DNA from 3 places in the Comamonas sp. 17RB genome. Region 1 is predicted to be linked to each of the others. Evidence: predicted binding sites of a transcription regulator. Region 1 holds the regulator's gene; each other region holds the start of a gene.
What was found. Region 1 encodes LexA, which represses DNA repair genes until DNA is damaged. Its sites were predicted from a motif close to ACTGTATNNNNATACAGT; they were not measured.
Positions count from the first base shown of each region.

Region 2: the regulator LexA is predicted to act here: its motif matches at 7,168-7,185, upstream of QM470_RS09905 (VRR-NUC domain-containing protein).
Region 3: the regulator LexA is predicted to act here: its motif matches at 2,779-2,796, upstream of recA (recombinase RecA).

Region 1 is NZ_JASHHY010000001.1:93,286-103,235, forward strand. It holds gene QM470_RS00415 (asparaginase) at 1-936, opposite strand, end outside; gene lexA (transcriptional repressor LexA) at 1,018-1,689, shown strand; gene QM470_RS00425 (hypothetical protein) at 1,917-2,222, shown strand; gene pdxH (pyridoxamine 5'-phosphate oxidase) at 2,514-3,176, shown strand; gene QM470_RS00435 (AEC family transporter) at 3,451-4,401, opposite strand; gene QM470_RS00440 (TonB-dependent receptor family protein) at 4,800-6,956, shown strand; gene QM470_RS00445 (PepSY-associated TM helix domain-containing protein) at 6,975-8,114, shown strand; gene QM470_RS00450 (TonB-dependent receptor) at 8,780-9,950, opposite strand, start outside.
Region 2 is NZ_JASHHY010000004.1:349,686-359,635, reverse strand. It holds gene QM470_RS09940 (TonB-dependent receptor) at 1-1,393, opposite strand, end outside; gene QM470_RS09935 (SWIB/MDM2 domain-containing protein) at 1,773-2,072, opposite strand; gene rraA (ribonuclease E activity regulator RraA) at 2,609-3,133, shown strand; gene QM470_RS09925 (ATP-binding protein) at 3,248-4,822, opposite strand; gene QM470_RS09920 (response regulator) at 4,832-5,509, opposite strand; gene QM470_RS09915 (YkvA family protein) at 5,764-6,060, shown strand; gene QM470_RS09910 (type 1 glutamine amidotransferase) at 6,113-6,958, opposite strand; gene QM470_RS09905 (VRR-NUC domain-containing protein) at 7,235-8,926, shown strand; gene QM470_RS09900 (ATP-dependent DNA helicase) at 8,923-9,950, shown strand, end outside.
Region 3 is NZ_JASHHY010000010.1:78,169-88,118, forward strand. It holds gene QM470_RS17985 (sensor histidine kinase) at 1-1,137, opposite strand, end outside; gene QM470_RS17990 (response regulator) at 1,242-1,916, opposite strand; gene QM470_RS17995 (MarR family winged helix-turn-helix transcriptional regulator) at 2,204-2,707, opposite strand; gene recA (recombinase RecA) at 2,857-3,975, shown strand; gene recX (recombination regulator RecX) at 4,158-4,619, shown strand; gene QM470_RS18010 (MgtC/SapB family protein) at 4,657-5,883, opposite strand; gene yddG (aromatic amino acid DMT transporter YddG) at 5,950-6,888, opposite strand; gene cycA (D-serine/D-alanine/glycine transporter) at 7,105-8,547, opposite strand; gene argC (N-acetyl-gamma-glutamyl-phosphate reductase) at 8,801-9,733, opposite strand.

The DNA of each region.
Region 1 (9,950 bases):
CTTCACGGCAGGCAAGGCGCTAACGCGGCTGTCATCGGCATCTTCGGCCTGCACAATGCGCCCGCGCTCGCAACGCGTGCTGCGGCGCACCGCCAGGCCCCGGCTTTGAGCCACCTCGAGTGCGGCATCCAGCGCCTGGTGGGTGGTGCCGTTGCCCGTGCCGGCCACCACCAGCCCGCGCACGCCAGCGCTGCACAGCGTCTGGACCACCGCCTGCATCACCGGACCGCTGCAGCCTGCATGGCTCACCAGGATTTCCACCTGGGGCCATTCGGCAGGCGGGCGCAGCGCACCTACCGGCGGAATCTTCGGCGCGGACAGAGCCGCCCCGTCCACGGCGCCTGCCCAGCGCACCCGTCCCTCTTCCACCCAGCCCTGCGGGCCGCTGTCACCGCCGTCAAAGGCATCCACACGGTAGGGGTGCACCTTGCGCACCTGGCGGGCGCTGAACACCATCCCGGCCATCACAGCCAGCACGCCACGCCCGGCCGCATGGGTATCGGCCGCGCAAATCACCGCATCCCGCAGATTGCCCGGCCCATCGGCCGAAATGGCGCTGGCCGGACGCATGGCACAGGTCAGCACCATGGGTTTGGCTGGCTGCAGCACGCACTGCAAGAACCAGGCGGTTTCTTCCAGCGTATCAGTGCCGTGGGTGATGACAATGCCCCCCACATCGGCACGCTCCAGCAACTGGCTGCAGCGCACTGCCAGCGCATGCCAGGTGCTGTGGTCCATGTCCTTGCTGTCCAACTGAGCCACTTGTTCGGCCTGTAGTGGCGCTTTTGCAACGCGTTCCAGATCGGGCACCGCCTGCAGCAACTGCTCCACACCCAGCTGCGCCGGGCGGTAGCCCACATGGGCCCCCGCAGAGTCCGCGACCCCGGCAATCGTGCCGCCGGTCCCCAGAATGACGATGGTTTTGCCACTTTCCACTTGCAGTCCTTTGCAAACTGGTCAAAAATACAGGTACTGGATGAACACACAGTATTCATCCCCACCGATCAAGGAATGCCCATGGACCACCCCAAGCTCACCCCCCGGCAGCAGCAGATTCTGGATCTGATCCAGTCTGCTATCAGCCGCACTGGCGCGCCCCCAACCCGGGCCGAGATCGCCAGCACCTTGGGCTTCAAGTCGGCCAATGCCTCGGAGGAACACCTCAAGGCCCTGGCCCGCAAGGGCGTGATCGAGCTGGTCAGCGGCACCTCGCGCGGCATCCGCCTGTGCGTGGACACCGTGCGCAGCATCAACGCAGCCCGCGGCAACGTCTTTGCGCTGCCCCTGACCGCCATGCAGCCGCTGCTGCTGCCGCTGGTGGGCCGTGTCGCTGCAGGCTCGCCCATTCTGGCCCAAGAACACATTGACCAGACCTATTCGGTGGAAGCCAGCATGTTCGCCCACAAGCCCGACTACCTGCTGAAGGTGCGCGGCATGTCCATGCGCGATGCCGGCATCCTGGACGGCGACCTGCTGGCCGTGCAGTCCACCCATGAGGCCCGCAACGGCCAGATCGTCGTGGCCCGCCTGGGGGATGACGTCACCGTCAAGCGCCTGCGCCGCACCGGCTCCCAGATCGAGCTGCTGCCCGAAAACCCCGACTATCCCATCATCCAGGTCAATCCCGAGGAGCCCTTCGCCATCGAAGGGCTGGCCGTGGGCCTCATCCGCAACTCGGCGCACATGTAGCGCACGGCCTTTCTACCGGGCCTCCCTGGGCGCGTTCAGCGTGCCCCCCAGGCCCTTGACCGCAGAAGCGCTGTCCAGCCGCTTCCGCCACCACCACGGTTCTGTACCGCGGCCTGCGTGGACGTGCAGAGACCGTTTTGCCCAGAATTTGTCTCTCCAATCAGGTGTGTGCAACCTGAGGGAGTAGGTTTGCCCGGAAAACTGCACGACAGAAAGCGAGCTCCCCCATGCGCCTGTTCACCACCTCCAGCACCCCGGTCGGCTTCACCCTCACTGCCCCCTTGTCCATGCCGATCCAGCGCCGCCCAGACCTGCGTGCCCACCATGCGGCTGCGTCTGCAGCCTCAACCGTAGCATCCGCCGCCAGTGCCAATGACTGCCGCTATTTCAGCGTGGCCATGGACGACAAGGTACGCGTCCTGCGCCGCGACGTGGGCGACCGCGCCCGTATGGTGCTCAGCGGCCGCATGGCCGATGTCTGCGCCGCCCTGGAACATATGAGCCGCGCCGAAACGGTATCCCTGGCAGGCTGACGCCATACCGCCCGGCGCCACCGTACGCGGCCCGTGTGCGACACCAGATCCTGCACATTGCGGATTGCAGCGTCCGGACTTGCCAGGTCTGCGCGCGAATGCGCAATCCAGGGGCGTCTGGCTATCCGGCTGACGCCCCATCCTGCGGCACATACACCACGGCAACCGGCTTCAGGCTCGCATGCACGCCATCCTCCCCTGGCCGCACTGCCCTGTTCTCGTCTGCCAAAGCAGGCAGTAGAGGGCCTGCACAAATACCGCACTGCTGCACGCAGGGGGCACAATGGCGGCATGAGCCAGATTTCTGCCCACATCGCCGACCTGCGCAAGAGCTACGAGCGCGCAGAACTCAATGAAGACGCGTCCAAGGCGGATCCCCTGGCGCAGTTCGACCAGTGGCTGCAGGAAGCCGTGAGCGCGCAGGTGGCCGAACCCAATGCCATGACCGTGGCCACGGTTGGCAATGATCTGCGTCCCAGCACACGCATCGTGCTCATCAAGGGCTATGACGCACGCGGCATCGTCTGGTACACCAATTACGACAGCCGCAAAGGCAACGAACTGGCGGGCAACCCGTTTGCGGCATTGCAGTTCCACTGGGTGGAGCTGGAGCGCGTGGTGCGCATCGAAGGCCGGGTGGAGCGCGTGAGCGACGAGGAAAGCGACACCTACTTCCACAGCCGCCCGCTGGACTCCCGCATTGGCGCCTGGGCCAGCCCCCAAAGCCAGGTCATTTCCAGCCGCAGCGTGCTGGTGACCAACGCCGCCAAATATGGCGCCCAGTTCCTGCTCAAGCCCCCGCGCCCTCCGCACTGGGGCGGCTTCCGTCTGGTACCCGACCGCTGGGAATTCTGGCAGGGCCGCAAAAGCCGCTTGCACGACCGGTTGCGCTACCGCACCGAAAGCGGGCCAGACGACAGCCAGGTTTGGGTACGTGAACGACTTGCGCCCTGAATAGCGCTTTTTTACCGAAAACCGCTCAAGTCCCCGCCGCGGATGCCGATACAGCACATATCGGTGTACGCGCCAAGTCTAGGCGGTGCACCCAAGCCCCGGCGCTCGCGCAGCCGGGGCTTTTTTCTATGTCCAGAACGCGGCCCTCAGGCTGTAGCGCATAGGCACCGCGGGACACTGCCAGAAAGCCCGCAGCGACCAAGGCCATGGGAACCAACGTGCCCGCTATATATGCCCCGCTATGTTGCGGCCTCACCAACGGCACCGCAGTCACCTAGGCCCAGCGCTGCAATACCGTCAGTACCACCGGCAGCGTGACCAGGGCCAGCGCGGTGGACACCGCAATGCTGGCCGTGACTTCGTCTTCCCCCACTTCATAGCGCTGAGTGAATAGAAACACGTTGGCGCCCACCGGCAAGGCCGCAGCCAGCGCCATGGCGGCCATCGCCGGGCCGCGCAGGCCCAGCAACCAGGCACAGCCCAGGAAAACGGCGGGGTGCACCACGGTCTTCACCACGGCAATGCGCAGCGCAGCACCCAGGTTGCCGCGCACCCGACCATAGGCCAGCGTCACCCCCACCAGCAGCAACGACATGGGGCCCAGCGCCTGCCCCATCAACTGCAGCGGCGTGTCCACCACCTCGGGCACGGGCAAACCGGTCTGGGCGTAGAGCACCCCGGCAATGATGGGTAGCGGAATCGGGTGCAGGATGCTGTTCTTCACCGCCTGGGCAATCGTGCGGCCCATGCCGCGCGCGTCCGCTTGGCCTGCCCGACTGGCCTGGCGCGCGGCGGCCAATTCGAAAATGATGGTGCCACTGGTCAGCAGCACCAGGGCGTGCACGGAAATCAGGGTGAACAGCGTGACAAGGCCCTGCTCGCCGTAGGCCAGGCTCATCAGCGGAATACCGATCATCACCGTGTTGCTGAAGGTATTGGCCAGCGCCCGCGCTGCGCCCAGCGTGGTGAAGCCCTGCACCAGCATGGTCACGGCGAACACCAGGGCCACGGCCAGAAAGTACACCCCGATGGGGGCAAAGTCCAGGTCCGTCAGCTTCACCTGCATCATGGTGCGAAACAGCAGTGCCGGCGTCAGCACATAGAACACCAGATTCGACAGATCCCGTACGGCGGCGTGGCGCACCCACTGCAGCTTGGCCAAGCAGATGCCCAGGCCAATCATCAAAATCACAGGCAACAGGGCAGAGAAAGCGGGAGAGTTCACCAAAGATTCCTGAAAAACAACGCAGCAGCACCCTGCCAAAGACCGCTAGGACCTGCACAGCACCTTCACCGCATCTGCACAAAGCGTGCCGGCGCACCGGTCCGCAAAACCGCCGCGTTGCGGCATCGCACGGTGCGTGCTTGGGTCGCGGCCCGCATGATAGGCCACGGCAGCCACCTGCCAAGGCAGGATGCTTCGGGATCTGCAACATTCGCGGGACCCAGGGGTCCACGACATCCCCTGACAGCCATAGCGACTTTGGCGCCCTTGCTGCCAAATTGCGCATCATTCCTATTTATAATCATTGTTGATTTTTGTCACCAACCCTCTTTCTGCCGTGCCGCCGCCTGCCCTGCTGACCACAGCGGCCTGAACGCAGCCTCTCCCCCTTCTCTTTCATGTCCTCTCCCCAATCCCCCCGCACGGCCGGTGTGCGCTGTGCCGTGGCCGCTGCGGCCGCACTGGCCTGCCTGCCTGCCGCCGTCTACGCCCAATCCGCCGAACCTGTGGTGTCCACGCTGGACTCGGTCACCGTCACCGGCAACTGGCTGGACAACCCCAACCAGGAAAAGGTGCTGGAGCATGCCGGCGCCCGCACCATCGTCGACCAGCAACGCATCGAGGAAAGCGGCTCCGCCAGCGTGCGTGATGTGTTGCGCCTCGTGCCCGGCGTACAGGTGCAGGACAGCAACGGCACGGGGGGCAGCGACGTCTCGCTGAACATCGGCGTGCGCGGACTGACCTCGCGCCTCTCGCCCCGCTCCTATGTGCTGATGGATGGCGTGCCCGTCTCCTACGCGCCCTATGGCCAGCCACAGCTGTCGCTGGCACCGGTATCGTTGGGCAACCTCAGCTCCGTGGACGTGATCCGCGGTGCGGGTTCGGTGCGCTTCGGACCGCAGAATGTGGGCGGCATCATCAACTTCGTTACCCGCGCCATTCCCAAGGAATTCGAGGCCGATGCCAGCGTGGGCGCCGAGTTCTACAGCCACGGCGGCAATGTCAAGACCACGCCCAGCCTGTTTGTGGGCGGCACCAACGCGGCCGGCCTGGGCGGCGCGCTGCTCTACTCGGGCACGCACGGCAGCGGCTGGCGTGCCGGCAATGACAAGACCGACATCGACGATGTGCTGCTCAAGGGCAGCTACCGCCTGACGGGCCAGGACAATCTGTCCGCCTCGCTGCACCACTTTGAAGGCAAGGGCCGCATGCCCGGCGGCCTGACCACGGCGCAGTACGCGGCCGACCCCTTCCAGAGTACGCGCAGCTACGACCAGTTCACCGGCCGTCGTACCGACGGCTCGCTCAAGTACACCCACAACGACGGCCGCAACAACGTCGAAGTGCTGGCCTATTACGTGGATTCCTTCCGCGGCAGCTACATCGAACAGGAAAGCGGCAGCCAGCGCCGCCTGACCGCAGCCCCCCGCAACTACAACTACCTGGGCCTGGAGCCGCGCTATTCGCGCATCTTTGAAACCGGCCCGGTGGTGCAGGAAGTCAGCGTGGGCTACCGCTACCTGAATGAAAAGAGCTCCGAAGTGGCGCTGCGCACGGCCTACTACACGCCGGGCACCGAAGGCAACGCCATGGACCTGCCCATGAATGCCTACCAGAACAGCCATGGCGGCACGACGGCGCATGCCTTCTATATCGACGACCGCATCGATATCGGCAACTGGACCATCACGCCCGGTGTGCGCTTCGAGCGCATCCGCTCCTTCAACCACGTGAAAAACCTGGGCGCAGGCGGTGTGGTGACCAGTGCCATCACCCCGGAATCCGAGGCCGATGAATGGCTGCCCACCCTGTCCGTGCTCTACCGCATGAACGACCATTGGTCCGTGTTTGCCAACGCCGGCAAGTCTTTCGGGCCGCAGCAGTATGCGCAGCTGGCACAAAGCGACCGCGGCCTGCACCCCGAGTCGGCCAAGACCTATGAGATCGGCACGCATTTCCAGGGCGAGCAATGGGGCGGCGAGCTGACGCTGTTCAACATCGACTTCGACAAGGAACTGCTGCTGACCCGCGTCGGCGTGGACGGCATCTGGACCGACCTGGGCGCCACCCGCCACCGCGGCCTGGAATCGGCCCTGCGCTATGACTTCGGCAAGGCCTTCCCCGCCCTCAAGGGCCTGTCGGCCGGCATGACCTATACCTACACGCAAGCCTCTTCGCAGGCTGGCGACTTTGCGGGCAAGGATCTGCCGCTGTACTCGCGCCACACGGCTTCGCTGTCGGCACGCTACAGCGTGGACCGCTGGACCTTTAACGCCGACCTGAACGCGCAGTCCAAGCAGCGCTCTCCCGGATCGGGCACGCAGTACGTGACACAGGAAGACGCCTCCGGCCGCCTGGGCGACGTGCCCGGCTATGCCACCGTCAACCTGCGCACCGGCTACCAGATGGGCAAGGAAGCCCACAACCTGCGCCTGGCCGTGGGGGTCAAGAACCTGTTCGACCGCCGCTACTACCTGCGCTCCACCGACAACAACGGTGGCAAGTACGTCGGCATGCCCCGCACGCTGTACGTGCAGGCTACGCTGCCGTTCTAAACCAGGGCCGCTGCAAGCATGACTGCATTGCGTTCTCTGTGGCTGCGGCTGCACCGCTGGCTGGCCCTGGCCCTCGGCTGGGTGCTGGTGCTGGCCGGCCTGACCGGCGCCCTGCTGGTGGTGGCCCAGCCGCTGGACCGCCAGCTGCATGCCGAGCTGTTCACTGCCCCCGCGCCTTCCGGCGCGGCAACACCCTCGCCTGCCGCCCTGGCGCCGCTGTACGCCCGCTTGCAGCAGGAATTTGGTGACAAAACCACTGTCAGCTTCCGCCTGCCCCAGCAGCCCGGCGACAGCCTGTGGGCCACGGTGCGCGGCAGCTGGAACGGCACGCTCTATCTCAACCCCTGGACCGGACAGGAGCAAGGCCGGCGCGGCGCGACCGAGGGCTTTACCAACACCCTGTTCAAGCTGCACAGCAGCCTGCTGCTGGAATCCACGGGCAAGGCCATCCTGGCCTGGGTGGCGCTGGCCTATCTGGTGCTGCTGGTCACCGGCCTGACGTTGTGGTGGCCCCGGAACTGGGCCCAGGCCTGGAGGGTGGAACTGCACAAGAACCTGGCCCGCTCCCTGTTCGATCTGCACCGCGTGGGCGGCGCCGCACTGGGCCTGCTGCTGGCCGTCTCCGTGGCCACCGGCGCCTACATGGCCTGGCGCCCGCTGGGCGGAGTGATCAATGCGTTCGCTGGAGCCAGCACCGTGGAGCCCCCCAAGCTGCCCAAGCTCCAGGCGGCCCCCGGCCCCCTACCCTCCGTGGATGCCCTGCGGGACACAGCACAGCGCGCCCTGCCCGAAGGCCAGTTGCGCATGTTGCAGCTGCCCGCCGCCCCCACCAAGCCGGTGCGCGTGCGCTTTCTGGTGCCAGGGGAACCCCACCCCAATGGCGTGAGCTCGGTCTGGATGGATCCGCGCACCGGCCAGGTGCTGGCGGTGCGCCGCTGGAACGAGGTGGATCCGGGTGCCGCTGCCGTGGCCGTGATCTACCCGTTGCATACCGGCGAGCTGGGCGGCTGGCCACTGGAAACCGCCGTGGCGCTGGGCGGCCTGGTGCTGGCCGGCCTGGGTATCAGCGGCCTGTGGCTGTGGTGGAAGCGCCGCCAGGCCCGGCAACGTACCCAGAAAACCCAGGCAGCGGCGCAGCGCTTGCGGTCACAGGGCTGACCCCACGCAGCCATGGCCAGCCCGCCTGTGCCATGGCCTCCATGGTGAAAACTGCTCCGGCAGACACAGACATGCGCGCATCCAGATGGCCTGTGTCTTCAGGCTGGTGGGCACCACAGTGCCTCTGCCCTGCCAGTTGGGAAATCAGGGTTCGCACAGCGGAAAATTGGGGATGATGCGGCGCCTTGACCAACGGAAGTGGTCGGCCGCGCTCGTGCAATTGGTTCCAGAGCTCCACCAACCGGGCCTCCGCGGTGGGCTTGACTCGATGCAGCCCCGCTCTTCTCTGTCAGTAAACCCACCTCCAGCACCACACTCAACACCATGCGGGCTGCTTCGGGCTGACAGACTCTGGGCACAAAAGCCCCAGGATGCCCTGCTGCCGGTGCACAACATCGCAAGGTGCATACAACTGAGCTGTGGCAAATCCTGCTGCAGACAAGCGGCCTCCCCAAGGCGCTGCTGAAGCCCGTATTTTGCGTGCACGGTGCGGCCGCGGCCGCCCACCCTACACACGGTGACCACGACAGCCTGACTCAAGACGCGTCTGCCATTCTGATACGCCATGAAAGCAGTCTTGCTTGCCACGGCACGCAGAACGCAAGACTGTGCTGACCACAGCCGCCGCACGCCAGCACGTACAGCGGCCGTGGTCGGCAACAGGCTCAGAAGTCCATCTTCACGCCCAGGGTGATGTTGCGTCCCATCAGCGGCGCTGCATCCTTGATAAAGCTGGTGTGCGCATAGGCCAGGCGGTTGGTCAGGTTGCGCCCCTGCACGAACAGCTCCAGCGGCTGGCCCTGGGGCGTGCGCAAGGTGTAGCTGATGCCTGCATGCAGCAGGCCGTAGCCCGGTGTGGGCGACTCCAGCGGCGCCACGCGCGACTGGCGGGCCGCCTGCACCCACTCCACATTGCCCTTCCAGCCTTGCCAGCTGGCCTGCAGCTGGGCTCCCAGGCGGGCCGGCGGAATGCGCGGCAGGCGGGTGCCATCGGCCCGTTCGGCCCGCACGGCATCACCCCACAGACGCAGCGCCCAGGTGGCATTGAAGCGGTGGCGCATCTCGGCCTCCAACCCCGTGAAGCGCGCATCGGCCTGGCTGTATTCCAGCAACTGGAAGCCGTCGTGCACGTCCAGCGTGCGGCCGTAGATATAGCCGTCCACCTGGTGGCGGTACAGGCTCACGCCCCAGGTGGTTTCACCCCCCGTCTTGCGCAGGCCCAGATCCCAGGCGCGGGAATTTTCCCGGCCCAGCTGGCTGTTGCCGCGTTCGTAGGCGTTGGTGGCCAGGTGCACGCCGTCCGAAAACAGCTCCTCGGCCGTCGGCATGCGGCTGGCATGGGTGTAGCTCAGGCTGGCTTGCCAGCCGGGCTGGAAACGCCATACCGTACCCAGCGAGGCCGAGCTTCCGCTGTGCTCGCGCTCCTCCCCCGTTTCCAGTGCGCGGATGCGCTGGCGGTCATGGCGCAGCGCGCCCTGCAGCGTCCAGTCGCCCACCTGGTAGCGCTCCAGCCAGAACATGCCCCAGCTGCGCGTGTCCGTGGGCTGGACCGTAGCCTCTTCCCCTTCGGTGCTGAAGCGGCGCTGGGCACTTTGCACCCCGAACACGCCACTCAAACCGGCCAGGCCAGGAATGGGCTGGTGCTCCACTTCCAGCCGCAGATCGTGAGCCCGGTTGCGGAACTTGGTGGCAACTTCGCCTTCATCCAGCTCTTCGTGTCCATAGCGCGTCTGGCTGGCCGTCAACCGCACAGCAGCAATGCCGGCCACCGGGTTGCGCCAGGCACCGCGCAGGTCCCAGCGGTTGCTGCGCATGTCCACCGTGGGAATGTCGGCC
Region 2 (9,950 bases), on a different contig from region 1:
GCCATTGCTCATTGAACTTCAGCGTGTCGAAGCCATACAGGGCGATGGTGTCGACCTGGTTGGTGGTGGCTTGTGCTGGCAGGCTCCAGGCGAACGTCCAGGGGGCATTGGCGCCGCTGGGGTTGCTCAAGGTGGTGCACCATGGTGCGACCGCCGAGGTGCAGGTGCCGCCGCTTTGGATGGCGGTAGAACGGACTTCGGCTTTTTCCTTGGACAGTTCCAGGCCCAGTGCAAAGCTGTGGCCCACGGAGCCCGTCTGGGCCTTGCCCGTCAGCTCGGTCACGTTCTGCAGGGTGGTGGTTTCCGAAACGCGTGCGTTGCCACGGCGCCAGACGTAGCCGTTGATGGCATTGCCTTTGCTGTCGTCAGGCTGGGTCCAGACATAGTCCTGGTCGGTCTTGCTGTAGCGCAGGCTGTTGCGGATCTTGTTGGTGTCGGTGAACTTGTGTTCCACGGTGGCCGTGAACAGATCGCTCGTTTCCTTTTCGTAGTCACGGTTGGTCAGGCCGTACCAGTTGGCGCGGTCGTTGCCATAGGTGGGACGCACCACGCTGCCGCCAGGCAGTTTGGCCATGGCCGTGTTGCTGTACAGGTAAGGCACGCCACCGTCGGGAATATTGTCCGTCTTGAGGTGTTGCCAGGACAGCGTGACTTCGGTGGGGGTGCCCATGCCGAAGGTCACGGTAGGTGCGATACCCCAGCGCTTGTTGGTCGGACCATCACGGCCGGGAATGTCTGCGTCATGCGCCATGGCATTCAGGCGGAAACCGGTGGTTTCGCCCAGCTTGCGATTCAGGTCCAGCGTGGCGCGCTTGTAGTTGTCGGTGCCCAGGCCCACATCGCCAGCGACGAAGTTGTCGTTCTTGGCTTTTTTGGTGGTCAGGTTGATCGAGCCACCTGCACCGCCACGACCGGCGTAGGCCGAGTCAGCGCCCTTGATGACTTCCACCGATTCCAGGTTGAACACTTCGCGGGTGCCGGCGGCGATGTCGCGCATGCCGTCCACGAAAGTGCTGGCCTGGGAGTCCATGCCGCGGATGAAAGGTTGGTCGCCGGAAGGGTTGCCGCCTTCGCCATTGCCGAAGGTGATGCCGGGGGTGGACTTCAGCGCGTCTTTCAGGCTGGTGGCACCGGTTTGCTTGATGATTTCTTCACCGATCACCTGCACGGTCTTGGGGGTGTCCACCAAGGGAGCCGTGAACTTGCCCTGGGGCGAAGTCTGGGGGTTGAAGGGAGAATCGGCTGTGGCATTCACCTGGACCGAAGGCAGGGTGACTTCTTGTTGGGCCAGGGCGTTGCCGCCCATCAGGCACAGGCCAGCAGCGACCACGATCTGCGTGAGTTCGCAGTGCAGTGCGTTGATGTCTGTAGGTGTGTTTTTGAGTGTAGACATGTGAGCAAAGGTAGAGGGAATCCGGTCTCGGTCGATCTCGAGAGACGCCGGATTTTAGACACTACTGATAATTGTTCTCACTGCTATTCAGGGAGTATGGAATGTAAAGCTGGGATTTGTTGCCACTCTGCAACAAATGGCGGGGTGGCGACCTGCGATCCGTTTGATGTTGGTGCTTGCTCTCTTTTGGGGTGAAGCGGTATGGCGGTGCGTGGAGCAGCGGATGAGTACGCTGGATGACACTTCATGGCAGGCAGAGATGAATGCATCGCCAGATCGCAGTGCATAGGGCTGGCGGGCACGTTGCGCAAACGGAGTTGTGCCGCAGACGCAAAAAAGCCGGCTCGAGGCCGGCTTTTTGAATCCTGTGAAGGATGCTTTACTTGACGTGCTTGCCGATCAGGCCAGCCATCTCGAACATCGAGACTTGGGGCTTGCCGAAGACTTCCTTGAGCTTGGCGTCGGCGTTGATCATGCGCTTGTTGGCAGCGTCTTGCAGGTTGTTGGCCTTGATGTAGACCCACAGCTTGCTGATGATTTCGGTGCGTGGCAGGGGAGTGGAACCGACCACGGCAGCCAGAGCGGCGCTGGGGGTCAGGGGTTTCATGAAGGCTGCGTTAGGGGTGCGCTTTTTTGCAGGTGCTGCCGGTGCAGCGGTTGCCTTCTTTGCAGTTGCCATGGTTGCTTGTCCTTGTTGAGGAAGTGTGGTTCTCTTCGCCACGCTGCGGTCTTGCAGCAAGGCATCAGCAAATCCTACTGGGAAAATTTGCCCATTCCAAGCTGACTGGCCCCTTTTTTTGCCTCGAATTGTTGTGCAACGTCACTTTTGACGGGTTTCCGGCACTGGCGGCGTGCCTGAATGGGTGTTCGGGACGCCACGGCAACCAGAAAACGGGGGCGCCTGCACGAGCTGGCGGAGGCCATTTCCAGGGGGAATGGCAGCGCTGGCGGCCCAGGCAGAGGTGTCTGACGGACATCTGTGGAAGACTGTGGCCTGTGTTGTCGGGAGCCTGTCAGCGACTGCCGGGATGATGGGAAGACCCTTTCCGGTGGCTTGCACCTGCTGCCTGCGATCTGCCGTCGGCTGTCGGCTGTCGTTTGCTGGCTTGCGTGCGGTCGCATGCTGCCCCTCTGTCAGGGGCCTCGGTGCTAACGCTGGGATCCGCTATCACGGGCGGCCCTGCAGGGTGATGACTATTGTTTTGGAGCTTTTTCATGCGCACTGCCTCTGCCCACGGTCCCCAGGTTGCCACTTGCGATCTGTGCGATGTGTACAAGAATGACGAATCCGGCCAGTTTCGGGTGCTGCCGCCGGTCTTCCCCAGCTTTGGCGGGGTGGAGTCCTTTGCCGGCCCAGCCTTCACGGTGAAGTGCTTTGAAGACAACAGCCTGGTCAAGGCGGCGGTCGATTCCCCGGGTCAGGGCCGGGTGCTGGTGGTGGATGGCGGCGGCTCGGTACGCCGCGCGCTGGTGGGCGGCAATCTGGCCGCCGCCGCCGCCCGCAACGGCTGGGCGGGCGTGGTGGTGTATGGCGCCGTGCGCGATGTGGCTGAGTTGCGTGCCGCCGCCGTGGGTATACGCGCGCTGGCGCTGATGCCGCTGCCCACGGAAAAGCGCAACGAAGGCCAGTCCGGTGTGGCCGTGCAACTGGCCGGGGTGACGGTGCGTCCCGGGGACTGGGTGTATGCCGATGCCGATGGCGTGGTAGTGGCCGACCGGGCGATTCACCCCGGAGCCTGAGCGTTCCGTCGCGGCGGCGTCCTGCGGGGCGCATTGGCGGTTGCTGGCGCCGCCAGCAGGGGCGCCGACGAGGTATCTGGGGGCGCCAGAATGGCAGATATTGCCCCCGGCGCCTCAGACTGCGCGGTGTGCCACCCGCTGCAGCGGCAGCGACAAGGTCGCGACCAACCCCGGTGCGCCCGGAGCCAGGTGCAACTGGCCGTCAGCGCTTTCGGCGATGCGCTGCACGATGGTCAGGCCCAGGCCGCTGCCCTGGGTGGCCGATGTCTTGCGCCAGAAGCGCTGCAGGGCCTGGGCGCATTCCTCGGCGCTCAATCCAGGGCCATGGTCCCGCACCTGGATCTGCAAGGTGGCGGTGGCCGTGCTGGCACAGGCCTCCATCCCTGTCGTACCCACCGTTCCGTGGCTTGTTGTGCCATGGGCCGGGTCGGGCCCTTCCTCAACGCCATCGGTATCGCCAGCTGTACCCGTGCCGGCAGGCAGCAGGCTCAGTTGCAGGGTGATGGGTTGCTCGCCCAGGTGGTGGCGCAGGGCGTTGTCCACCAGGTTGGTGACGGCGCAGGTCAGCAGGGCGGGGGCCAGCGGCAGCTCCCAGTCGTGCAACGCGCCGGGTTCCAGGTCGGTCTGCAGCCTGGGCGTGGGGGTGTCGCCCTTGTTGGCGCGTTGCAGCGATTGGCGGCAGGCCAGTTCCAGGGCCTCGGCGATGGCAGTACCCTGTGTGCTGGGGGCCGTGCCGGTGCTGGCGCTTTCCACGCGGGCCAGTTGCAGCAGCTGTTCCAGTGTGGCGTGCATGTGGTCAATGCCTTCGCTTGCCTGCTTCAGGGCCTGGCTGGCGGGGTTGCCGATGGCGCTCGGGGTGGCAGGGCCGGGGCCAGTGTGGCGTTCCAGCACCAGCTGGGCCACCTGCACATGGGTTTTGATGGCGGTCAGCGGGGTGCGCAGCTCGTGGGCGGCGTCGGCCGTCCAGCGGCGCTCGTGCTCGATGGCGCGGTTCATGCGGCCCAGCAATTGGTTCAGGCTGCCCACTAGCGGGGCCAGCTCGGCCGTGTCCTGGCCGGTCTGCACGGGCGAAGGGTCCTGGGGTGGGCGGTGCTGCAGTTCTTCCCCCAGGCGGCGCAGCGGCTCCAGACCCAGGGTGCAGATCCACCAGGTCAGCAGCACCACGCCGGCCAGGGCCAGCACAAAGGGCACCACCAGAGTATAGACAAAGGATTGCACCAGCTGTTCGCGCACGTCCAGCCGGTCGGCGGTGGCAATGCGGATGCCGTTTTCCTCCAGCACATAGGTGCGCCAGGATTTGCCGCCTTTTTCAATGCGGCCAAAGCCGGAGCGGGTGAGCGGGGTGAAGTCGGGACTGTTGCTGGTCTTGGCCAGCGGCAGGATGTCCACCTCGCTGCGCACCAGGCTGACCTCGCAGGCCACGCCGTCGCGGGCAATCACCGACAGCAGCGCGTTGTTGGCCGGGGTGATGGCATCCACCTGCGCCGGCTGGAACTGGTGGACGATGCCGGCCACCATGCGGGCGCTGGCGATCAGCCGGTCGTCCAGCATGGTGCGCAGCTCACGCTGCATGGTGGGAAACATCCAGGCCGCCACGCTGCCCCACAGCACGCACAGCGTTAGGCTCAGCCCCAGCACCAGGCGCAGGCGCAGGCTGGTGGGGGCCGGGGAGCGGCGCAACAGTTTCATGCCGGATCCTCAGAGACCGGGCTGGCAGTAGCGCGCGCCCAGCCGAAAGCCGATGCCGCGCACTGTGTCGATGATGTCGCTGCCCAGTTTCTTGCGCAGATGGTGCACATGCACATTCACCGTGTTGCTGCCCACATCCAGGTCAAAGCCGTACAGGCTGTCGTGCAGCTGGGCCAGGTTCAACACCCGGCCCCGGGATTGCAGCAGCGCCGCCAGCAGCGCCCATTCGCGGCGGGACAGCTCCACCAGTTGACCGTTGCGCCAGACCTCTCCGGTGCCGGTGTTGACCTGGCAGTCGCCCAGCGCCATCAGATCGGTGGCACGGCCGCCGGCGCGGCGCAGCAGGGCGTGCAGGCGCAGCACCAGCTCCTGCAGGTCGAAGGGCTTGGTCAGGTAGTCGTCGGTGCCGGTCTGAAAGCCGGCCACCTTGTCTTCGATGGTGCCGCGCGCCGTCAGTATCAGCACCGGCAGCTGCAGGCCGGCGGCGCGCCAGCTGCGCAGCAGGGCCAGGCCGTCACCGTCGGGCAGGCCCAGGTCCAGCACACAGGCGTCGAAATGGCCGGCGGTCAGATGGCGGTCGGCCAGGGCCAGACTGGGGGCAATGTCGCAGGCAAAGCCGTGCAGCTCCAGCCCGGCCTTGATGCCGCTGGCCACCAGGCTGTTGTCTTCCACGATCAGTATGTGCATGCCGCTGCCTCTGCGCGCCCGCGCGCGAAAAAATCACTGATTCTAGAAATGCAGGGTTATCGCAGTATTAAAGGCAGGATGCCGAGGCGAATCAAAGGGGGCGAGCGGCCGGCACGGTGGCGCCCTTGCTGCTACACCCAGCAGCAATTGCAGACGGCGGCAGCCCTTGTCATCTTCCAAACTGTCCGCATGTGAGGGACGGGTTGCGTGGCATGGTGCTGCGGGACCGTCTGCCGTCGAGAGAAAGGTCTGCCATGTGGAAGCTGGGTCGTCTGCTGTCGGTGTTTCGCAAGGAGCTGCGGCTCGCCTGGGCGGTGCTGCGGGATCCGCGTGCGCCCAAGGCGGCCAAGCTGGCCACGGTGCTGGCAGCGTTGTACGTGGTCAGCCCGGTGGATTTTGTGTCGGACTTCATCCCCGTGCTTGGTTGGCTGGATGACGGTGTGATCGCCTATCTGCTGCTGCAACTGGCTTTCAAGTTTCTGCCGCCCGAGCTGCTGGCCACGCTGCGGGCCCGGGTGGGGCAGCGCAGCCCCGGCAAGGCCACGCCCTGAGGCCAGGCGGCGCGTGCCTGCGCCCCCGGTGTTCCAGACGTTGTCGACGTGATCAGCCCACGGCGCGCGCCAGGATGGCTTTGGTCTGCCGCGCCAGTGGTGCCTGGTACTGCAGTGTCAGATCGGGGCCGGGTTGGTTCCGTCCGGGCAGGGGGGCCGTGGCCGGCGCACCCGGCAGAGCCCCCAGTTGAAACAGCGCAGGCCGGTCCAGCTGCTCTGCCCAGGCACTGTAGGTGCGCCGCGCCGTGGCGTGCAGCAGCGCCAGGTGCTGGGGGAGCTGGGCCAGAATCTGCGGTGCCCGCTGCACGGCGGGGCCGGGGGCGTGGCGCAGTTCGTCCTGGCCTTCGCTGCACCAGGCGCGCACGCTGTCCTCCGTGACTTCCAGGTGGCCCTGAAACGCCCAGTGGCGGCCGTGCACAAAGCCCTTGTTCAGGCAGAACGCGCCGTACATGCTGCGCGAGGCGCCCTGGGGCAGCTCGAAGGTGTCGTAATGCCAGTTGAACAGCGTGATCCGGGGCGGCAGCTGCATCAGGTCCTGCGCCTGGCGCGTGACCCATACGTTGCTCCAGCCGATGTTGGGGCAGGGGTTGCGCCACACCCGCGCACCCATGGCGCGGGCCAGCATCTGTGCGCCAAAGCAGTGGCCCAGCACGGGCACATCGTGCGCCAGCGCGTTCTGCAGCAGGCAGCGCTCCTGTTCGATCCAGCGCAGCTGCTCGTTGGCACAGTGGTTGCTGCCCAGCACCACCACCCCGCGGTAATCCTGCGCCCGCACCGGCGCACGGCCTTCCTGGCAGGGGCTGATCAGTTCACAGGCAATGCCTTGCTGCTGCAAATGTTCCCAAAGCACCCCGGGGCCTTGCGCGGCTTCGTGCTGGAGGATGGCGACAGGTTTCATACATCAAAGGGCTGGATGCTCCAGCCTGTGGTGGCGATGGCTGAAATCTAGGCACTCGGGCATCAAGCCCGTGTGGGGATTGCGCAGTCGGCCATCAAGATGGCGTCAAGTTGGCGCGGCCAGGCACAGGGGCAGCAGGCCTTGCGCCACGCCCGTCTTGCCCATGGCCCTGGCGGCACGGTAGGCATTGGCCGGGCAGAGTGGAGGAGTCTGTATAAAAATACAGGTCTCAACCCGTTTCCGCCACTTTCTGCCATTTCCTTCCATCTCCCGCCCGTGACTGCGCCGCAGCCTGCTGCCTTCCCGCCCCATCGCCTGTATTACCTGCACAACTTTCAGCGTGCGCTGAACTGGTTGGGGCAGCGCTATGGCGACCTGCTGGGTGAAGAGGAGGCCGGCTTTCTGGCCGGGTTTGCCCTGCTGCCGGAGCCCGCGCAGGCCCTGCTGGTGCGCATGGTGATGCGTAAGGGGCCGTGGTTTCGGGCCAGCAAGCTGGTGTATGCGGAAATCGGCGACAGTGCCCAGGCGGCCATGCCGCTGCTGCAGATGGGCTGGCTCAGCACGTCTGCGCCCATGGCGCTGGGTGAACTGTTTGGTCTGCACACCAAGTCCGAGCTGCTGGACATCCTGCAAGGCGCCGGGTTGGCGGCCACGCTGCGCAAGGCCGATATGCTGGCCGCGCTGGACGGGCAGACTGACCCGCAGCCCTATGCCGCCTGGCATCCCCAGGCCACGGAACCTGTCTGGCGCGTGATGGTGGGTGAGGTGTGCGAGCGGCTGCGGCTGATGTTCTTTGGCAACCTCCACCAGGACTGGTCGGAGTTTGTGCTGGCCGATCTGGGCATCTTCCGCTATGAAGCCGTGGCGCTGGATGCTGCGTCGCGCGCTTTTCAGAGCCGTGCCGATGTGGACTTCTACCTGGCCATTTCCACCAGCCGCCAGGCACTGGATGCCGGGGGCGATGCCGGGGCGCTGCTGCATTCGCTTGGGCCGCTTGAAAGCCCCCACCGCTGGTTGAACCAGCGCCGCGCCAAGCTGCTGCTGCGTCTGGGCCAGGCATGCGAGCGGGCGCAGGACTGGGAAAACGCTGCCCGGGCCTACACCGCCAGTGCCTACCCCGGCGCCCGCCACCGGCATATCCGCGTGCTGGAACGCATGCAGTGCTTCGGGCAGGCCCTGGACCTGGCGGCACAGGCCCAGGCAGAGCCTGAAAGTGAAGAGGAATCCCAGCGCGTGGCCCGCATGCTGCCGCGCTTGCGCCGCAACGCGGGCCTGGGCGGCGCACCCCGCCAGGCTGCGTTGGCTCCGGCCGTGGCTGCGCTGTGCAGCGAGGTCGTGCTGGCGCCGCCAGCCCAGCCGGTGGCCGTGGAGTACGCATTGCGCGACCACTGGCACCGTGCCGAGGCACCGGTGTTCTATGTGGAGAACGCGCTCATCAACTCGCTGTTCGGCCTGCTGTGCTGGCCGGCGATTTTTGCACCGCTGCCGGGGGCGTTCTTTCACCCCTTCCAAAGCGGACCGGCCGATCTGGGGGCCCCCGACTTTGTGGCGCGCCGCCTGCCCCTGTTCGATGCCTGTCTGGCCGAGCTGCAGGATGGCCGTTACCGCAGCACCATCCGCAGTCGTTTTGCCGACAAGGCGGGCACGCAGTCGCCCTTTGTCTTTTGGGGCGCGCTGAGCGACGCGCTGCTGGAGTTGGCGCTGGATTGCATTCCCGCCGCCCACCTGCAACGGCTGTTTGACCGCCTGCTGCGGGATGTGAAGGTCAACCGCACCGGCTTTCCCGATCTGGTGCGTTTCTGGCCTGGCCGCGAAGAGGGCGCAGGCCGCTACGAACTGGTGGAAGTCAAGGCGCCGGGCGACAAGCTGCAGGACAACCAGATCCGCTGGCTGGACTATTGCGCGGCCCATGGCATTCCCACGCGCGTCTGCCATGTGCAGTGGCAGGGGACTGGCGAAGGCACATGAGCGACGCCGCTGCCCCGCTGACGGTGGCCGTGCGAGCGCTGTGCGAGTTCACGGCCCGCACGGGTGATCTGGACCTGCGCTTCACACCGGCGCCCAGCGCGCTTGAAGGCATGGAGGGCCATGCGGTGGTGCAGCAACGCCGACAGGCCCAACCAGACAGCAGATATGAAGCCGAGGTCGCGCTCAGTGGCCAGTTTGAAGACCTGCAGGTGCGCGGCCGGGCCGACGGCTTTGATGCGGCGGCGCAGCAACTGGAGGAAATCAAGACCTACCGCGGCTCGCTGGACGCGGTGCGCCCCCACCACCGCGCATTGCACTGGGCCCAGGCCAAGGTCTATGGCCATTTGCTGTGCCAGGCACGCGGACTGGCACGGTTGAACGTGGCGCTGGTGTATGTGCACATGCCGTCCCTGCAGGAAACGGTGCTGGTGCAGGACTGCAGTGCCGACGAGTTGCAGCAGTTTTTTGCCATGCACTGCCGCCGCTATCTGGACTGGGCGCGCAGCGAAGCAGCGCACCGCCAGCAGCGCCATGCGGCGCTGGCGGCAGCGGCCTTTCCCATGGCGGCGTTTCGCACCGGGCAGCGGCAACTGGCGGTGGCGGTCTACCGCACGGCCCGCAGTGCCAGTGCAGGCCGGTGCCTGATGGCCCAGGCCCCCACCGGCATTGGCAAGACGCTGGGCACCATCTTTCCCATGCTCAAGGCCATGGCGGGGCAGGGTGCCACCGCGGCCTCGGCTGCAGAGACCACGCCCCCTGGCTCCGCCGCCCATGGCGCAGCCGGCGCGTCCAGCAATGACACCGGGTTGGACAAGCTGTTTTTCCTGACCGCCAAAGGCACGGGCCATGGCCTGGCATTGCATGCGCTGGAGCACATGCAGACGGCATTGAACCAGGGTCAGCACGAACGCCTGCGGGTGCTGCAAATGCGCGCACGCGATGCCAGTTGCGAGCACCCGGACAAAGCCTGCCACGGGGAGTCCTGTCCGCTGGCGCAGGGCTTTTTTGACCGGCTGCCGGCGGC
Region 3 (9,950 bases), on a different contig from region 1:
GATGGCGTTGTCCACCAGGTTGCGCACCAGCTCCTGCAGCAGCGTGGCATTGCCCCAGACCTGCAGCGCCATGGTGCCGGGTTCGGCGCCGTCGTAGCCCAGGTCGATGTGCTTGTCCATGGCACGGGGCAGGCAGTCCTGTACCACCTCGATCACCAGCTCGGCCATGTCGCAGGGGGTGCGCTGCAGCGCCGTGCTGGCGCCTTCGGCCCGGGCCAGCGACAGCAGCTGGTTGACGGTGTGCGTGGCGCGGATGGAGCTGCGCCCGATCTGCTGCAGCGAGCGTTTCAGGTCTTCGGTGCTGGTCCCCGGGCGCTGGGCCAGATCGGCCTGCATGCGCAAGCCGGCCAGCGGGGTCTTGAGCTGGTGAGCCGCGTCCGCCAGAAAGCGTTTCTGCGTGGCAATGGAGTCGTTCAGCCGCCGCAGCAGATCGTTCACCGCATCCACCAGCGGCGCCACCTCCATGGGCACGGCCTTGTGGTTCAGCGGCGACAGGTCGTCGGGCTTGCGCGCGCGGATGCGCTCTTCCAGCCGGTGCAGCGGCTTGATGCCGCGCGCCAGCGCCAGCCACACCAGCAGCACCGACAGCGGCAGGATGACGAACTGCGGCAGCATCACGCCCTTGATGATTTCCGCCGCCAGCACGCTGCGCTTTTCCCGTGTTTCCGCCACCTGCACCAGGGCCAGCACCTCCTGGTCCAGCGGCACGCGCACCCAGATCGAGGCCACGCGGATGTCCACGCCGCGCAGATCGTCATCGCGCAGCTGCACCTGGCCGATGCTGGCTTCGAAGCCACCGCCGGTTTCCGGCGGCATGGGGAACTCGCGCTCGCCCGACAGCAGCACGCCTTTGACGCCCAGCACCTGGTAGTACACCATGTCGGAATCGTCGGCGCGCAGCAGCTCGCTGGCGGGGCGCGGCATGTAGAACTGCAGCTGCCCATCACTGACCACCAGCAGCTGCGCCAGCGCCTGGGCGTTGTACTCCAGCGCACGGTCGAACGGCTTGTTGGCCAGCTCCTGCGCCACCAGCCAGGTCAACGCCAGCGACACCGGCCACAGCAGCAGCAGCGGCGTGAGCATCCAGTCGAGGATCTCGCCAAACAGGGACCGCTGCTCACGCTGGAAGATGTTCAAGGTGCAGGTTCAGGCCAGGGGCCAGAAAAAAGTGGCCCGGAACACAAACGCCACGGCGGACACCGTGGCGCAGGACATGCCGCGCGCACCGGGCGCGCAGCCGCTCAGTGGTTGATCTTCTCCAGACAATAGCCCAGACCGCGCACGGTGGCGATGCGGATGGGACCGCGCTCGATCTTCTTGCGCAGGCGGTGGATGTAGACCTCGATGGCATTGTTGCTGACCTCTTCGCCCCACTCGCACAGACGCTCCACCAGCTGGTCCTTGCTGACCAAACGGCCTGCACGCTGCAGCAGCACTTCCAGCAGGCCCAGCTCGCGGGCGGACAGTTCCACCATCTTGCCGTCGATGGTGGCCACGCGCCCGGCCTGGTCGTACACCAGCGGACCGTGCTTGACGGTGCTGCTGGTGCCGCCCATGCCCCGGCGCGTCAGCGCGCGCACGCGGGCTTCCAGCTCCTGCAGGCTGAAGGGCTTGGCCATGTAGTCGTCGGCACCGAAATCCAGCCCCTGCACGCGCTCCTCCACGCTGTCGGCGGCGGTGAGGATCAGCACCGGCAGCGCATCGCCCCGGCTGCGCATCTTCTTGAGCACTTCCAGCCCATGCATCTTGGGCAGGCCCAGGTCCAGGATCAGCAGGTCGAACTGGTCGTTGGTCATCAGCGCGGCATCGGCCTCGCTGCCACTGGACACATGGTCCACCACGGCACCAGCGCCGCGCAGGCTGCGCAGCAATCCATCGGCCAGCACCTGATCATCTTCGGCGATGAGTATGCGCATGGGGGTCTCCTGAAGGCGCCGCAGTCGGGCCGCGGTCGTTTATGTCTTGATGCTTCGGATGGCACTGTGAAGGCGCCGCACCAGCCTGTCGGCCAGCCGATCCATTCTAGGAGCCGCCCATCCCCCACACCAGCGGACTTCCCCCGGGAAAACACCCGGTTCACCTGTACGGAAGCTGACATTCACGCCGGTCTTGATGCAAGTCATTTCCGCGTGCATCCGGCAGTCCCCGGTCGCTGGCGCCGACAGACGGTACCCCGTCGTCCCGCGCGCCTGCCCGCAGGCACTCAGGCCAGCGTGCCGCTGTCGCCCGCGTAGGCCTCCAAGCCGATCTGGACCACGGTGGCCACGTCCTGGCCCACCGATTCCACAAACTCCGCCTCGGCCTGGGCCACGGCGTCATGGAAGGCCTGCAGCCAGTCCAGCCCGGTGGGCGTGAAACACACGCGCCGCGCGCGCCGGTCGTGCGGATCGGACTCCCGCGTGACCAGACCCCAGGCCACGCACTGGTCCACCAGATCGGCCATGGCCTGCTTGCTCATGCCCGCGCGCTCGGCCAGGTCGGTGATGCGGTCGCCCGCCAGCGACAGGTGGCGGGTGATGTGGATGTGCGCCGCACTCACCTGGTCGCGCGCCGCCAGATTGGACAAGGCCAGCGGCACGGCCACATCGCGCGCCATCAGCTGCAGCACGCGGGCATCGAACTGGCGCATGGCATGGCCCAGCAGCCGGCCCAGGTGGGTCTGGCGCCAGGCATCGCTGGGGGGAATGGCGTGGGGAAGTTCGCTCATGACCCCATGGTAATTTAGTCAGGCAAACTGACTAAATATTGGTGGAATTGACTGAACAGCGCCCCTAAACTACTGTTCAAGCATCCAGCCTGTTATTCATTCCAGTGGCTGCACCCCCATCCCGCCAAACCCTTCCAAGGAGAGTTTTCATGAACGCCATTGCCGCCAAGTCCGCCGACGCCAACAGCGAAAAAGCCAAGGCACTTGCAGCCGCCCTCGCCCAGATCGAAAAGCAGTTCGGTAAGGGCACCATCATGAAGCTGGGCGAAGGTGAAGCGGCCCAGGACATCCAGGTGGTGTCCACCGGCTCCCTGGGCCTGGACATCGCCCTGGGCGTGGGCGGCCTGCCCCGTGGCCGCGTGATCGAGATCTACGGCCCGGAATCCTCGGGCAAGACCACGCTGACGCTGCAGGTCATCGCCGAAATGCAGAAGCAAGGCGGCACCTGCGCCTTCATCGACGCCGAACATGCGCTGGACACCAGCTACGCCCAGAAGCTGGGTGTGAACCTGAGCGAAGTGCTGATCAGCCAGCCCGACACCGGCGAACAGGCCCTGGAAATCTGCGACAGCCTGGTTCGCTCCGGCGCCGTGGACCTGATCGTGGTCGACTCGGTGGCCGCGCTGACCCCCAAGGCCGAAATCGAAGGCGAAATGGGCGACCAGCTGCCCGGCCTGCAGGCCCGCCTGATGAGTCAGGCACTGCGCAAGTTGACCGCCACCATCAAGAAGACCAACTGCATGGTCATCTTCATCAACCAGATCCGCATGAAGATCGGTGTGATGTTCGGCTCGCCCGAAACCACCACCGGCGGCAACGCGCTGAAGTTCTACGCCTCGGTGCGCCTGGACATCCGCCGCACCGGCACCATCAAGAAGGGTGACGAAGCCATCGGCAACGAAACCAAGGTCAAGGTCGTCAAGAACAAGGTCTCGCCTCCGTTCAAGACCGCCGAGTTCGACATCCTGTTCGGCGAAGGCATCAGCCGCGAAGGCGAGATCCTGGACATGGGCGTGAACGCCAAGATCCTGGAAAAGTCCGGCGCCTGGTATGCCTACAACGGCGAGAAGATCGGCCAGGGCCGCGACAACTCGCGTGAATTCCTGCGCGAGAACCCCGCACTGGCCGTGGAAATCGAGAACAAGGTGCGCGACAGCCTGGGCATTGCCCTGCTGCCCGTGGCCGCCGGCGAAGACGCCGCCAAGCCCGCCAAGGGCAAGAAAGGCGACAAGAACGCCACGGTGGACGAAGACGGCGTGATCGGCTAAAGCCCTCCAGCAGCTGTTCCCTGGCCACGCTGTGCCAGGGGGACAGCCGCCCGGCCAGGGCAGCGCCCGCCAGCGGCCTGCGGCGCACAGGCCCATGGGCACAGCCCTCCGCCACCACACACAGGTTTGCCATCTTTGCGCAGGGTTCCCTGCGCCTTTTTTGTTTCTGGAGCGTGCACCGCATGGGCTTTGCCAAACTCTCCCTCACCGGCCGCGCGCTGCGGCTGCTGGCTCAGCGCGAGCATTCGCGGCTGGAGCTGGAGCGCAAGCTGGCCGCCCATGTGGAAGAAGGCGAGGATCTGGCCGCCGTGCTGGATGCGCTGGAGGCCAAGAACTTCATCAACCCCGAGCGAGTGGCCCAGTCCGTGGTCTACACCCGCAGCAAGAAGCTGGGCACGGCCCGCGTGGTGCAGGAACTGCGCAACAAGGGCCTGGACGATGACACCGTGCGTGCGGCCACTGCACAGCTGCGCGCCACCGAACACGCCCGCGCCTGGGCCGTGTGGCAGCAGAAGTTCGGCCAGCCGCCCGCCACCCCACAGGAACGCATGAAGCAGATGCGCTTCCTGGCCAGTCGGGGCTTTGGCGGCGAGGTGGTGAGCAAGGTGGTCAAAGGCCAGCCTCCCGAATCCGAGCACAGCTGATGCCGCAGCGGCCCTGTGCAGGGCCGCTGCTCCCACCTTACCACAGCTGGCCCAGGACCCCGCCGGCCACCAGGGCCAGCAAACCGCCCGTGACCAGGACGCCGTAGCGGGCGCCCCCGCTGGCAAAGGCCAGCGCGCTTTTGGCCAGGCTGCTGCTGGCCAGCACACCCAGCACCCCCCAGTGCGCCACCTCCAGCGGCACCACCCCATTGGCCGCCATCTGGGCCACGCCGGCGGCGGCGGCATGCACCTCGGCCAGCGCCACCAGCATGGTCGTAGCCAGCACCCCGGCGCTGCCGTAGCGCGCGCCCAGCCAGGCCGCCAGCAGCGACACCCCGGCAATCAGCGCCGCAATCCACAGCGCCTGCGACAGCTGGAAGGCCCGGCCGGTCGGCGCCGCGGCCGGGGTCTGCGCACCTTGTGTGCGCCGCCACAGCAACGCCACCACCCCCAGCAAGGCCAGCACCGCCCCCACCAGACTCCCCGCAGCCGTCTGCAGCAGGGCCGGTGACACGGCGCCCACCACGGCCACGAACAGCAGCAGGGACGCCAGGTTTGCCAGCAGCGCCGCCGCAGCACAGGCACTGGTGTGGGCCGGCTCGGCCCGCGCACGCTGGCCCATGCCGGAGACCGCAGCGGTGGACGAGGCAAAACCGGCAAAGAAACCCGCAATCGACAGGCCCCAGCGCGCGCCGAACAGGCGCTGTGCCACATGGCCGAGCATGCCCACCGCCATGACCAGCACCACAATGCGCCACACCATCAGGGGACTCACCGCCCCCCAGGGATCGACGGGACTGCGGGAGAGCAGCGGCATGACCACCAGGGCCGCGGCCCCCAGCATCAGCGCGTCCTGCAGCTCTTTTTCGCTGATCCACTCGCGGCTGAGCTTTTGCATCGGCACCTTGGCCTGCAGCAATATGGCCATCAACACCCCCAGGGCGGCAGCCAGCGCAGGGTCCCGGGCGGCCAGCCCGCCCAGCAGCGCGGTCAGCAGCAAGGCGATCTCGCCCGTCAGCCCCGGGTCCTCGCGGGCAGTGAACCCATAGGCCAGCGCCGTCAGCCCGGCCACGGCCAGCAGGGCGGCAATGAACACGCCGCTGCCCAACATCCAGGCCACACAGCCCAGCAGCCCCACCAGGGCATGGGTGCGCGTGCCCGCCATCAGCGCAGGGCCGGCATGCATGCGCTCGCGGACCACCCCCACCAGCAGGCCCACGCCCAGGGCGGCCAGCAGCGCGCGAAAAATCGCTTCCCCTTCCATAAGCCTCCGGCCCAGGTTGCAGATGGAGGAATTATCACCAGCGCGGCGGCGCGCCGGAAGGCGGCGTCAGCGCACGCGCGTGGCGCCCCAGCAGACCAGCGAACCCACGGTCACCAGCAGCACGCCCTGCCAGAACGGCCAGCCCGGCTGCACCGACAGCCACAGACTGGCCCACAGCGCCGACAGCACCGGGGCGAAATACGAGCCCGCCGCCATCACCGCCAGATTGCCGCGCTGGATGCCATGCTCCCAGCAGCTGTAGCCCACGGCCGTGGACGCGCCGATCGCCAGCACCTCCAGCGCCACGCCCCAGGACCAGCGCAGGGGCACGGTGTCCACCGCCAGCCACTGCCCCCACAGCACCACGGCCGTCAGCAGCACGAACAGGCCCACGCCGTTGAACCCACCGCCGTGGATGCGTGACAGCACCGAATACACCGGCCACAGGGCGGCGGCCGCGAACGCCAGCGCATAGGCCAGCGGGTTGCTGCGCATATGGGCCAGCAGTTCCTGCCACCAGGGCAGGTCGCTGCCCGCCCCATCCCCGCTCAGCACCCGCACCAGACCCCAGATGCACAGCGCCACGCCCGGCCACAGCCACCAGCGCGCGCCCTGCTGGCGGCACAGCACGGCCAGCACGATGGTCAGGCTGGGCCAGAGGTAGTTGATCATGCCCAGCTCCATGGACTGGGCACGGTCCTGCGCCAGGCCGATGGCCACGGACAGGCAGATCTCGTAGAGCACGAACAGCAGGCCGCAGCCCAGCAGATACACCTTGGAGACGCTGCGCAGCTGCGCCACGCGCGGCACGCCCTGCACCGCCAACAGCAGTGCGGCGCTGACGCTGTAGAGCATGGCCGCCCCGCCCAGCGCGCCCAGCGCCTCGGACACCGAACGGATCAGACCCACGGTGCTGCTCCAGCACAGCACGGCCACCAGGCCGATCAGGGTGGCACGGCGCACGCTGGCGGCATCGTGCGAAACAGGGGAAGCAGGAGAGGACATGCGGCGAAGAAACGAGGGATGACAAAGGGGCAAGCGGGCAGCACACGCCGGAACACCGTGCTGCGTGCGTTCACAGCCGCTGCGCAACCGGACAGCACCAACCGTTCCCGCCGTGCTGCGCCAGCCGTGCGCCGGGCATTGTGCATGGCCGCAGGAAGGAAGCGGCGCAAAAAAGGCCCTCGCAAGGGCCTGGATGGGAAGCGCACACGGAGCCGCTCAGGACTGCGTCTTGGCAGCCAGCGGGGTGGCCGGCTCGGACGCGGCAGCGGCCAGCTGGCGCTTGCGCAGGAACAAGTAGGCCACGCCCAGCAGCACAAACCACGCGGGTGTGGCAATCAGCGCCTGGCGGGTGTCGGCTTCCAGCGTCAGCAGCACCAGGATGCCGGAGAAGAAGGCCAGGCAGGCCACGCACATGGCCACGCCACCGGGCATCTTGTAGCGGGAGGCGGCATGCAGGGCCGCCCGCTGGCGACGGTAGACGATGTACGACAGCAGGATCAGCGACCAGACGAACATGAACAGAATCGCCGACACCGTGGTCACCAGGGTGAAGGCCTCGACCAGATTCGGCACCACCCACATCAGGAAGGCACCGCCCAGCAGGCAGATGCAGGAGAACAGCAGGCCCCGGGCCGGCACGCCGCCGCGCGACAGGCGGTGGAAGGATTGGGGTGCATCGCCCTTGAGCGCCAGACCGTACAGCATGCGGCTGGTGGAAAACACGCCGCTGTTGGCCGACGACGCGGCCGAGGTCAGCACCACGAAGTTGATGATGCCGGCCGCCGCAGGCAGGCCGGCCAGCACGAACAGCTCCACGAACGGGCTCTTGCCCGGCACCACATCGCGCCAGGGGGTGACGGCCATGATGGCGATCAGCGCCAGCACATAGAACACGATGATGCGCACGGGGATGGAGTTGATGGCGCGCGGCAGCGTGCGTTCGGGGTCTTTGGCTTCGGCGGCCGTGGTGCCCACCAGCTCGATGCCCACAAAGGCAAACACGGCGATCTGGAAGCCCGCGAAGAAGCCCAGGGCCCCGTGCGGGAACATGCCGCCGTCGTTCCACAGATTGGCCAGGCTGGCGCCGCGCCCGGCGGGCGAGGTGAAACCGCTGGCCACCATGTACAGGCCCGTGCCCACCAGCGCCACGATGGCGACGATCTTGATCATGGCGAACCAGAACTCGATCTCGCCGAACAGCTTCACCGTCAGCAGGTTCAGGCCCAGCAGCACGGCCACACAGGCGATGGCCGGCGCCCACTGCGGCAGATCGGGCCACCAGAACTGCGCATAGGCCGAGATGGCGATCACGTCGGCAATACCGGTGACGATCCAGCAGAACCAGTAGGTCCAGCCGGTGAAGAAGCCGGCCCAGGGGCCCAGCAGATCGGCCGAGAAATCGATGAAGGAGCGGTACTGCAGGTTGGACAGCAGCAGCTCGCCCATGGCCCGCATCACAAAGAACAGCATCACGCCGATGATGGCGTAGACAAAGACGATGGACGGGCCGGCCAGGCTGATGGTCTTGCCCGAGCCCATGAACAGGCCGGTACCGATGGCGCCGCCAATGGCAATCAGCTGGATGTGGCGGTTGGTGAGGTTGCGCTGCAGGTCGCCCGAACCTTCGGGTCCGGCCGTGCCGGGTGCTTTGCGAGTCATCTGGGGAAACCTTTGAAAAGCTGCCACCCGCGCACCCGCAACGCCGCAGCCGCGGCACCCGACTGCCGCTGGCAGGAAACCGGAAATCCGAAAAGGGAAAACCCTAGGATAAACCGCCGCGGCACGCCATGGCACGCGGCAGGGTCCATGCCCCCTGGGAGCACCAGGGGCGGAACCAGGGGCTGAGCCCTGGCCCGGCGCGCCGCACGCCCTGTGGGCGTGCGCGGCATGCTATGGAAGGAGAAGCGCCGGCTTACAGACCCAGCATCAGCTGCAGGTTCTGCACGGCCGCGCCGCTGGCGCCCTTGCCCAGGTTGTCCAGTCGGGCAATCAGCACGGCCTGGCGGTATTGCTCGTTGGCAAACACGCGCAGCTCCAGCTGGTTGGTGTCGGCCAGGGTGTCGGCCGCCAGCTTGTTGTCGTCCGTGGGCGGCAGCACGCTGACCCAGTTGGCAGGCGTGTTGGTGCGGGCGTAGTGGCTGGCCAGCGCGTCGTGCAGATCGGCCGCCTTGGGGGCGCCGGGCAAGGTGTCCAGGTGCAGGGGCAGCTGCACCAGCATGCCCTGGCGGAAATTGCCCACGGCGGGGATGAACACCGGACGGCGCGTCAGACCCGTGTAGTGCAGGATTTCCGGGATGTGCTTGTGGCCCAGGCCCAGGGCATAGGCCTCGTAAGGCGCAGCGGTGCCCGCCTCGTAGGCTTCGATCATGGGACGGCCGCCGCCGGAGTAGCCGGACACCGAAGGCAGGCTCAGCGGGAAATCGGTCGGAATCAGGCCCGCAGCCACCAGCGGGTGCAGCAGGGCGATGGCGCCCGTGGCGTAGCAGCCGGGGTTGGTCACGCGGGTGGCGGTCTTCACCAGCTCCAGCTGACCGGCGCGCAGCTCGGGGAAGCCATAGACCCAGTCCGGCGCCACGCGGTGGGCGGTGGAGGCGTCAATGATCTTGATGGCGCGGCCGGTCTCGGCGGTGATGGCGTCCACCATGGCGGTGGTTTCGCGCGCCGCATCGTCGTGCAGGCACAGGATGACCAGGTCCACGCCGGCGATCAAATCGCGCTTGGCAGCAGGGTCTTTTCGCAGCTCGGGGGCAATGCTGACCAGCTCGACGCCAGCCATTCCCTGCAGGCGTTCGCGGATCTGCAGACCCGTGGTTCCGGCCTCGCCATCGATAAAGACTTTGGACATTCACTCACTCCCGCGCCCTCTGGCGCACACCCACACACTCCGCCAAGCGGCACGTTTCATTCCAAGGAATTAAGGGCCGCATTGTCACTGAAATCACGGCCGCTGCAGCGCCCCGATGAAAATGACAGGCTGGCGACAATGTCGCACAACCACGTATGTATATACGTATATGCCACTTGACAAAGCTCTTTTTCGTTGCGATGCAGCATGGTACATT